Regions from separate parts of the Bradyrhizobium ganzhouense genome, predicted to be linked through region 4. Evidence: predicted binding sites of a transcription regulator. Region 4 holds the regulator's gene; each other region holds the start of a gene.
The links. The regulator HrcA, encoded in region 4, represses chaperone genes, less so after heat shock. The targets are predictions, from matches to a motif close to GTTAGCACTCNCNNNNNGNGAGTGCTAAC.
Positions count from the first base shown of each region.

Region 1: the regulator HrcA is predicted to act here: its motif matches at 1,220-1,248, upstream of ACLFLU_RS09585 (co-chaperone GroES).
Region 2: the regulator HrcA is predicted to act here: its motif matches at 1,127-1,155, upstream of groES (co-chaperone GroES).
Region 3: the regulator HrcA is predicted to act here: its motif matches at 1,181-1,209, upstream of ACLFLU_RS06395 (co-chaperone GroES).

Region 1 is NZ_CP181318.1:2,092,719-2,094,919, forward strand. Features, by position in the region: gene groL (chaperonin GroEL) at 1-776, opposite strand, end outside; gene ACLFLU_RS09585 (co-chaperone GroES) at 864-1,178, opposite strand; partial or broken gene ACLFLU_RS09590 (hypothetical protein) at 1,656-1,896, shown strand; gene ACLFLU_RS09595 (hypothetical protein) at 2,095-2,201, opposite strand, start outside.
Region 2 is NZ_CP181318.1:8,011,642-8,013,842, forward strand. Features, by position in the region: gene groL (chaperonin GroEL) at 1-653, opposite strand, end outside; gene groES (co-chaperone GroES) at 698-1,012, opposite strand; gene ACLFLU_RS37275 (hypothetical protein) at 1,475-1,675, shown strand.
Region 3 is NZ_CP181318.1:1,367,480-1,369,680, forward strand. Features, by position in the region: gene groL (chaperonin GroEL) at 1-670, opposite strand, end outside; gene ACLFLU_RS06395 (co-chaperone GroES) at 789-1,085, opposite strand; gene ACLFLU_RS06400 (hypothetical protein) at 1,405-1,926, shown strand; gene ACLFLU_RS06405 (protein phosphatase CheZ) at 2,008-2,201, opposite strand, start outside.
Region 4 is NZ_CP181318.1:321,847-324,047, reverse strand. Features, by position in the region: gene grpE (nucleotide exchange factor GrpE) at 1-295, opposite strand, end outside; gene hrcA (heat-inducible transcriptional repressor HrcA) at 394-1,482, opposite strand; gene rph (ribonuclease PH) at 1,664-2,201, shown strand, end outside.

The DNA of each region.
Region 1 (2,201 bases), 1.8 Mb from region 4:
AGCGCTTCGCCTTCGACGTCTTCCGCGATAATCACAAGCGGCTTGCCGCTCTGCACCACGGCTTCCAACAAGGGAAGCAGTTCATTCAACTGAGATAGCTTTTTCTCATTGATCAGGACGTAGGCATCTTCCATTTCAACGCGCATCTTGTCGGCGTTGGTGACGAAGTAGGGCGAGATGTAGCCGCGGTCGAACTGCATGCCCTCGACAACTTCGAGTTCGGTCTCGAGCGACTTGGCTTCCTCGACGGTGATGACACCCTCGTTGCCGACCTTCTTCATAGCGTCAGAGAGGAACTTGCCGATTTCGGCATCGCCATTGGCCGAAATGGTGCCGACCTGGGCGATCTCGTCGTTCGAGGTGACCTTCTTGGAGTTCTTTTGCAGGTCCGCCACGACCGCGTCTACGGCGAGATCGATACCGCGCTTGAGGTCCATCGGGTTCATGCCGGCGGCGACCGCCTTGGCGCCTTCGCGGACGATCGCAGCCGCGAGCACGGTCGCGGTGGTGGTGCCGTCGCCGGCCGCGTCAGCGGACTTGGAGGCGACTTCGCGCACCATCTGCGCGCCCATGTTCTCGAACTTATCGTCGAGCTCGATGTCCTTGGCGACGGTGACGCCGTCCTTGGTGATGCGGGGCGCGCCGAACGACTTGTCGAGCACGACGTTGCGGCCCTTCGGACCGAGCGTGACCTTCACCGCGTTGTTGAGGATGTCGACGCCGCGCAGCATGCGGTCGCGGGCGTCGACGCCGAATTTGACTTCTTTGGCTGACATATTGGTTTCCCTGAGTTGATTGGTCTCATCTCACTCTTGAGGCGCCCGGCAGGCGCTCCTCAGGGGTGAGCGGTGCGAGCAGTCGGATTAGGCGGCCTTCTTCTTGGCCGACGCATCGGTGAGAACGCCCATGATGTCGCTCTCCTTCATGATCAACAGCTCCTGCCCGTCGATCTTGACCTCGGTCCCCGACCACTTGCCGAACAGCGCGCGGTCGCCGACCTGGACGTCGATCGGGATCAGCTTGCCGCTCTCGTCGCGGCCGCCCGGGCCGACGGCGACGACTTCGCCCTGAGACGGCTTTTCCTTGGCCGTGTCGGGAATAATGATGCCGCCAGCGGTCTTCTCTTCGGCGTCGATGCGCTTGACCACGACGCGGTCGTGAAGCGGACGGAATTTCATGGAGTCCTCCTAAGCAATTGCTTGGGTTGGTGATTTAGGTGGTTAGCAGTCGATGCCCACGAGTGCCAATGCGGGCGGAGCACAGGTAGGGCTGGTCTTTTCGGGAAGCAAGGGCTCCTCGTAGAAAAAAGGCGCTCAGGTATTCGCCGGCTGTTCGGGGGGCATACCGACGAATGACCGGACCGGCGATCTGCCCTTGGTGCCTAGGATTTTCCTCACTATCCCGCGCGGACGCGAACTCGTGATGGCTCGCTGGTGCGTGCCGAGCTCGTGGCGGGTTCTGTGGACGCCACCAAGAAGCTGGAAGCAAAGGGCAGGCCAATCGACTTCCAGCAGCTGCTGAGGATGAGCTCGATGGCGGCACGACCAACGTCCGGTAGTGAGCGCGCGCACTGGAAGCGCTGGCTCGATCCGCAGAGCTGCTGCCTGGTGCCGTTCACCTCATTCTCCGAGGACGACACCATCGATGGCAAGAAGGTGTCGGTCCGATTCGCTCCCGACGAGAGCCGGCCTGTTCTCGACGATGGAGTTGCAGCCGGCAAGACGGAATGCATTTCCGCCAACGCCGCTGTGAGGCGTGCCGAGGCGTTGTCCCGCAAGCCCGGCATCATGGGCGCGGTCGCCTTCTCTGTTACCGAAGGACCCATCGCGCGGCGACTTCGGCGACGCCAAGGTGATCCGGAAATGCGGCGACGTACCCGAAGATCTGAGCACGCTGATCGTCCCGACGTCCGACGTCGCCACACCGCGGCGGTGGCATCAGAGCGGAATTAGCCAGCGGACTCGCATTTGAGGCATCGCCGCATCGTGGCTCCCTGCTATCACGATTGGCGGCCAAGTCATGGACTTCCTGCAACAAGAGCAGACGCGAATGATGCTGGAACGTGGCGTTGGGCGACACGAAGAAGGCGAGAGATCAACTGCGAGGATCCGCCGGATGCTCGGCGAAACCAGATGAACCGGGCAAGCTCGAACCCGATCCCGCAGGCTCCTCCGCGGCGAGCTTTTCGACTTGTTCGACGA
Region 2 (2,201 bases), 1.2 Mb from region 4:
GGGTCTTCGAGCTCGACCTTCATCTTTTCGGCGTTGGTGACGAAATAGGGTGAGACGTAGCCGCGGTCGAACTGCATACCTTCGACCACCTCAAGCTCGGTATTGAGGCTCTTGGCCTCCTCGACCGTGATGACGCCCTCGTTGCCAACCTTCTGCATGGCATCGGCGAGGAAACGGCCGATCTCCGTGTCGCCATTGGCCGAGATCGTTCCGATCTGCGCGATCTCGTCATTGGACGTGACCTTCTTGGCATGCGCCTTCAAGTCGCTGACAATTGCTTCCACCGCGAGATCGATGCCGCGCTTGAGGTCCATCGGGTTCATGCCGGCCGCGACCGATTTCGTACCTTCCTTGACGATGGCCTGCGCCAGCACCGTCGCCGTGGTGGTGCCGTCGCCGGCCAGATCGTTGGTCTTGGACGCCACCTCGCGCACCATCTGGGCGCCCATATTCTCGAACTTGTCTTCCAGCTCGATTTCCTTGGCGACGGTGACGCCGTCCTTGGTGATGCGCGGCGCTCCGAATGATTTCTCGATCACCACGTTGCGTCCCTTGGGACCGAGTGTGACCTTCACCGCATTCGCCAGTGTGTCCACTCCTCGCAGCATGCGCTCGCGGGCCTCGGTCGAAAATTTCACGTCCTTGGCAGCCATGTTCAAATCTCCTTTCTTTTATGACTGTCAGTTTTTCAGCGGCGTCAGGCCGCTTTCTTCAACTTGCCGCTATGCTCGACGATACCCAGGAGATCGCTCTCCTTCATGATCAGGAGATCCTGGCCATCGATCTTCACCTCGGTCCCCGACCATTTGCCGAACAAGACGCGGTCTCCCGTTTTCACGTCGAGCGGTACCAATTGGCCCTGCTCATTCCGCGCGCCGGGACCAGCAGCGATGATCTCGCCTTCCTGCGGCTTCTCCTTTGCGGTGTCGGGAATGATGATGCCCCCGGCGGTCTTCTCCTCGGCATCAATGCGGCGCACGAGCACACGGTCGTGCAACGGACGGAAATGCATGCACATCCTCCTTAACAGTCTAGCGAGTCATTTAACCGGAGCCGGTAACCAGCCCCCGGCGGAAAAACCACCTAGGGGCAGAAAAAATCCGATTCAAGGGGAACGACGAAATTTTTTGGCGCTCCCACTAAGCGACTGTCAACGTGCGGCTTGCAGCGGCGACCCAGGCGATGCACGAAAACACTGCATAAGATTGGTTTGGTTGACGGTCCGAACCGGTGCGGGGCTATCTCTGCTGTCCGCATGGTCCCGGATCATGCTAGCCCCGGGGGTGCTGTTGCTGGCAGCGCATCGCGCATTGCCGCTGCATGCGACGAGACTTGGCCGGCATCAAGACGTACGCGTCGTTGGTGGTGATCGAGTTTGGTGCCTGGTAACTTGGAAACAGATCGCCGCGTGACTACGTACTAAAACCGAAAGTGCGAACCCTACGGTTAGGACCCGTAAGCACGAGGTTGTGTCATGAAGATTCGCCGCCGTTTTAGACAAACCATTACCCTCGAAGAACGGCTCGCCGACGAAGCCAAACGCCTTAGAGACGAAGCAAAAAAGCTTCCTCCAGGGCCGGAGCAGGCAGAGCTTCTACGAAAGGCTCGCGAAAACGAAATGGTAGCCGAAGTAGCTAGCTGGATCACGTCTCCCGGACTCCAGCCGCCGAAGTGAGGCGACCTCAGTTGACTGATCATCCGCATCGGACCGGCCTTACGTGCGAGGCCCGCTAGCCTACGCTTCGCCTTGCGCAAAAAAGGCAGAGATAGTCAGCGAAGTCCTGAAATGAACTCTGATCCGGCACAACTTCGTTCAGCCAGATCGGCGCCTCGGGTATCTCTAATCGAATGATTTTCTTGTCGTTCGATCAGGAGTAGAGAGATAGAGAAGGAAGCTGGTCGCGGAAGGGCGCTTCCTCAACCTCAATGCGCTCCGAAATCCTTATGAATTCCTAGCGCACCGACTCAAGCTGGCAAGCAAGCCTTTGCTTCGGCGAGACAGGCATCCAATTGCGCCTTTATCTCACGCACCTGCGCCTCCAATGCAGCGAACGAGGCTTCACGGGTCGTGAGCACCGTCCTACCATCCTGGTCAAGAGAGCCGGCAGGCATTCCAACATACGCCCTTGGCGGCACCTTCCCTTGACCACATTCAATGACAATCTCTATGCGAACTGCCATGGTCACACCTCGCCGGGAGC
Region 3 (2,201 bases), 1.0 Mb from region 4:
CGTGCAGGAGGATGTAGGCGTCCTCGAGCTCGGCGGTCATCTTCTCGGGGTTGGTGACGAAGTATGGCGACAGATAGCCGCGGTCGAACTTCATGCCCTCGACGATATCGACTTCGGTGTCGAGCGACTTGTTTTCCTCGACGGTGATGACACCCTCGTTGCCGACCTTCTGCATCGCCTGGGCGATCATCTTGCCGATGGCGGCGTCGCCGTTGGCCGAGATGGTGCCGACCTGGGCGACCTCGGAGGAGGCAGCAACCGGCTTGGCGCGCTTCTCGATGTCCTTGACCACGGCGGCAACCGCGGTATCGATGCCGCGCTTGAGGTCCATCGGGTTCATGCCGGCGGCAACCGCCTTGGCGCCTTCGCGCACGATGGCCTGGGCCAGCACGGTCGCGGTGGTGGTGCCGTCGCCGGCGAGGTCGTTGGTCTTGGAGGCGACCTCACGCAGCATCTGGGCGCCCATGTTCTCGAACTTGTCCTCGAGCTCGATCTCCTTGGCGACGGTGACGCCGTCCTTGGTGATGCGGGGTGCGCCGAACGACTTCTCGATGACGACGTTGCGGCCCTTCGGGCCGAGCGTCACCTTGACGGCGTTGGCGAGAATGTCGACGCCGCGCAGCATGCGATCGCGCGCGTCTCCGGAAAACTTGACGTCTTTGGCAGCCATGGTCTGCAATCCCTGTTATATCGTGATGTGTCTAGTTTAATGCTGTGCGGCGGGAATGATGGATGCCCGGACCTGATGATCCGGGCATGGCATTCAGCGGCCGTTCAGGCGTCTGGCCTTAGGCCATCACGCCCATGATGTCCGACTCCTTCATGATCAGGAGATCTTCGTTGTCAATCTTGACCTCGGTGCCCGACCACTTGCCGAACAGCACGCGGTCGCCGACCTTGAGGTCGATCGGGATCAGCTTGCCAGCCTCGTCGCGGCCGCCGGGGCCGACGGCGACGACTTCGCCCTGGGACGGCTTTTCCTTGGCGGTGTCGGGGATGATGATGCCGCCCTTGGTCTTTTCCTCGGCATCGATACGTTTGACCACGACACGGTCATGCAGCGGACGAAATTTGGACTTAGCCATGACGTTTCCCTTTGGAGGCTGGGTTTTCTGAAAGCAGCGGAAGTGGGTGAGGGCGGCGCTCCCGTCCACCCTCTGCCCGAGGATCAAACGGTGCGCTTAGCAATCGGTCTTTCCGAGTGCTAATAGTGCGTCCGGAAATATGGCTTGGCTGCGATCCTGTCAAGCAAAGGTGGTTAAGCGATTGGTGAGGCGGATATAGGATGGTGTCTACGGAAACTCGATTCCGGCGCGGGCGTATATTAGGACGTCATTGCTCTGGCGGCGGTTTTACGCTTGGCTGCGGGAGGGTTGCGGCCGTGGTCTTGTTCGGGGGAATGCCATGATCAGTTCAGCTCACGCGCGCACGTTTGCCAATCTGGCGGCCGCCTCTTGCCTTGCGCTGCTGCTCGGCGCCTGCGGCGGCGGCATGAGCCTGCCGTCCTTCTCCTCGTCCCAGCCGGCGGCCGAGACCGAGCCCGGCGTCGCGCCGGAAATGCCGGCCTCGATCCGCGCCGACGAGATCGTCGGCCGCTGGGGCCTCGCCTCGTTCCAGAACCCGGCTGACCGCGCCCGCACCGAGGCGGCCGCACGGGCCCAGTGCAAGAATCCTTACGTGATCGGCGCCGGAACGTCCGGCGGCGTGGTCATGCATCTCGCCGACCAAGCGACGCCGCAGGAACTGCGGCTGAAGGGCTCGCCGGGCGGCAAGAATTATATCGGCCCCTCAGGCCCGACGCCGGGCGAGCAGGACCGCGAGATCGTCTCCTTCGACGGCCGCGTCATGATCACCCGCTTCGTCGACAAGGACGCGGCTACCCGCTACGGCAACATGGTCTACGTCCGCTGCGCGCCAAGGGCGTGATCCGGCTTTCGGCCTAACCGCGAAGACAATAAAAAACGCCGGCTCGTGCCGGCGTTTTGTTTGTCTCTGTGTCGCGCTCGCTTAGTCGAACAGCGCGTCGATGTCGTCCTGCGAGGCGTGGCCGACGTCGCCGGCGAGCTTCGGGCCGTTGAGCAGCTTGTCGTCCTCGCTGCGGGTGTCGACCTGCGCCGGCACGTGGGACTTGATCGCGTCGACGCCACCCCAGATGTCCATCATCGCATTGATGTGCTGCTCGATGAACTTCATCGTGGTCA
Region 4 (2,201 bases):
CGGCCGGAACGGCGTCGAGCGCGCGCTGGAGATTGTCGGCGATGTCGAGCACGTCGCGGGCAAAGCCGGTGACGCCGTAGAGCTTGGAGTCAGCGACCTCCTTGGCGGTGCGCTTGCGCAGATTTTCCATCTCGGCCAACGTCCGCAGCATGCGGTCGCGCGCCTCGGCGGCTTCCTTCTGCAGCAATTCCACCGAACCCGGCTCGGGATCGTCGGGCATGATGTAGGGTTTCGACACCACGGGCTCGCCGGTCGCGGCAGTCGTGTCTTCGGGTTGCCGGTCTCGATCGGTCATCGGCTCTCTTTTCAAACTCGTCTTACGGGATTTTGCTGGCCCGGATATCGTGCTTCGGGCGCTGAAAATCAAGCGCCCGTGATCGCCTCAAATGCCGGTCAGCCCCCCAGCAGGCGACTGACGATGCGGGCGGCGTAGTCCACGGTCGGGATGACGCGGGCATAATTCAGCCGCGTCGGCCCGATCACGCCCAGAACGCCGACGATGCGGCCGGCGGCATCACGATAGGGCGAGATGATGGTGGAGGAGCCCGACAGCGAAAACAGCTTGTTTTCGCTGCCGATGAAAATCCGCACGCCTTCGGCGGTTTCGGCGCGCCCGAGCAGGTCGATTACGCCGCGCTTGGTCTCGAGATCGTCGAACAGCAGGCGAACACGCTCGAGATCCTCCAGCGCGTGCAGATCTTCCAGCAGATTGGCGTGGCCGCGGACGATGAGCTGGCGGTCCTCGTTCTCGCCGCCGGACCAGCTCGCAATCCCGGCCGAGATCACCTTCTGCGTCAATTGATCGAGCTCGGCGCGAGCCTCTGCGAGCGCGGTTTCCAGCTCGAGCCGCGCCTCGGCGAGCGTCCGGCCGCGGATCCGCGAATTGAGGAAATTGCCGGCTTCGGTGATGGCCGAGGAGGGAACTCCCGGCGGCAGCGCCAGCACGCGGTTTTCGACCTGGCCGTCTTCGCCGACCAGGATCACCAGCGCCTTCTCTGGTTCCAGCCGCACGAATTCGATGTGTTTCAGCCGCGTATTCGATTTCGGCGTCAAAACGACAGCAGCGGTGCGGGTAAGACCCGACAGCCGCGTCAGCGCCTGATCGAGCGCCGCCTCGACCGACTGCGCCTGGCCGACGGAGGTCAGCTGGCTCTGGATCGACTGCCGCTCGGCCTCGTTGAGATCGCCGACCTGCATCAACGCGTCGACGAAGAATCGCAAGCCGAGTTCCGTCGGCAGCCTGCCGGCGGACGTATGCGGGGCATAGATCAGGCCGAGCTGTTCCAGATCGGCCATGACGTTGCGGACCGAGGCCGGCGATAGCGGCATCGCGATCAGCCGCGAGATGTTGCGCGAGCCCACCGGCTCGCCGGTGGCGAGGTAACTTTCGACAATTTGACGAAAGATGTCGCGGGAACGCTCGTTGAGCTGGGCGAGGCCTGCGCGCGGCGCGATCAGATGGATCGGATCGTGATGGGCCACAGACGGTAACTCCTCTCAGATACTCATAATTTGTCCATCCCTGAGGGTTCTGACAAGCGTGGCGTTTGCGGGGTGGAAAACCGGGGGTGAAAAAGCCTTGTCCTTTCCCCTTGCCGCCCACCCTCACCCCACCTACAAGCACCGCGAATAGCCCTTACCTGCGAGTTTTGGAGGATTTCCCATGCGGCCAAGCCGCCGTGCGCCCGACGAATTGCGCCCCGTGACGCTTGAGCGTGGCGTGGTCAAGTATGCGGAAGGCTCCTGCCTCGTGAAATTCGGCGACACCCATGTGCTGGTCACCGCCACGCTGGAAGACCGCCTGCCGCCCTGGCTGAAGGGCCAGGGCCGCGGCTGGGTCACCGCCGAATACGGCATGCTGCCGCGCGCGACCTCCGAACGCACCCGCCGCGAAGCTGCCGCAGGCAAGCAGAGCGGCCGCACCGTCGAGATCCAGCGCCTGATCGGGCGTTCGTTGCGCACCATCGTCGATCTCGAAGCGCTCGGCGAGCGCCAGATCACGGTCGATTGCGACGTGCTCCAGGCCGACGGCGGCACCCGCACCGCCTCGATCACCGGTGCCTGGGTCGCGCTCGCCGACTGCATCAACTGGATGAAGACGCGCAACATGATCAAGGCCAACGTGATGCGCGACAACGTCGCCGCGATCTCCTGCGGCATCTATCAGGGCAAGCCGGTGCTGGATCTCGACTATGCCGAGG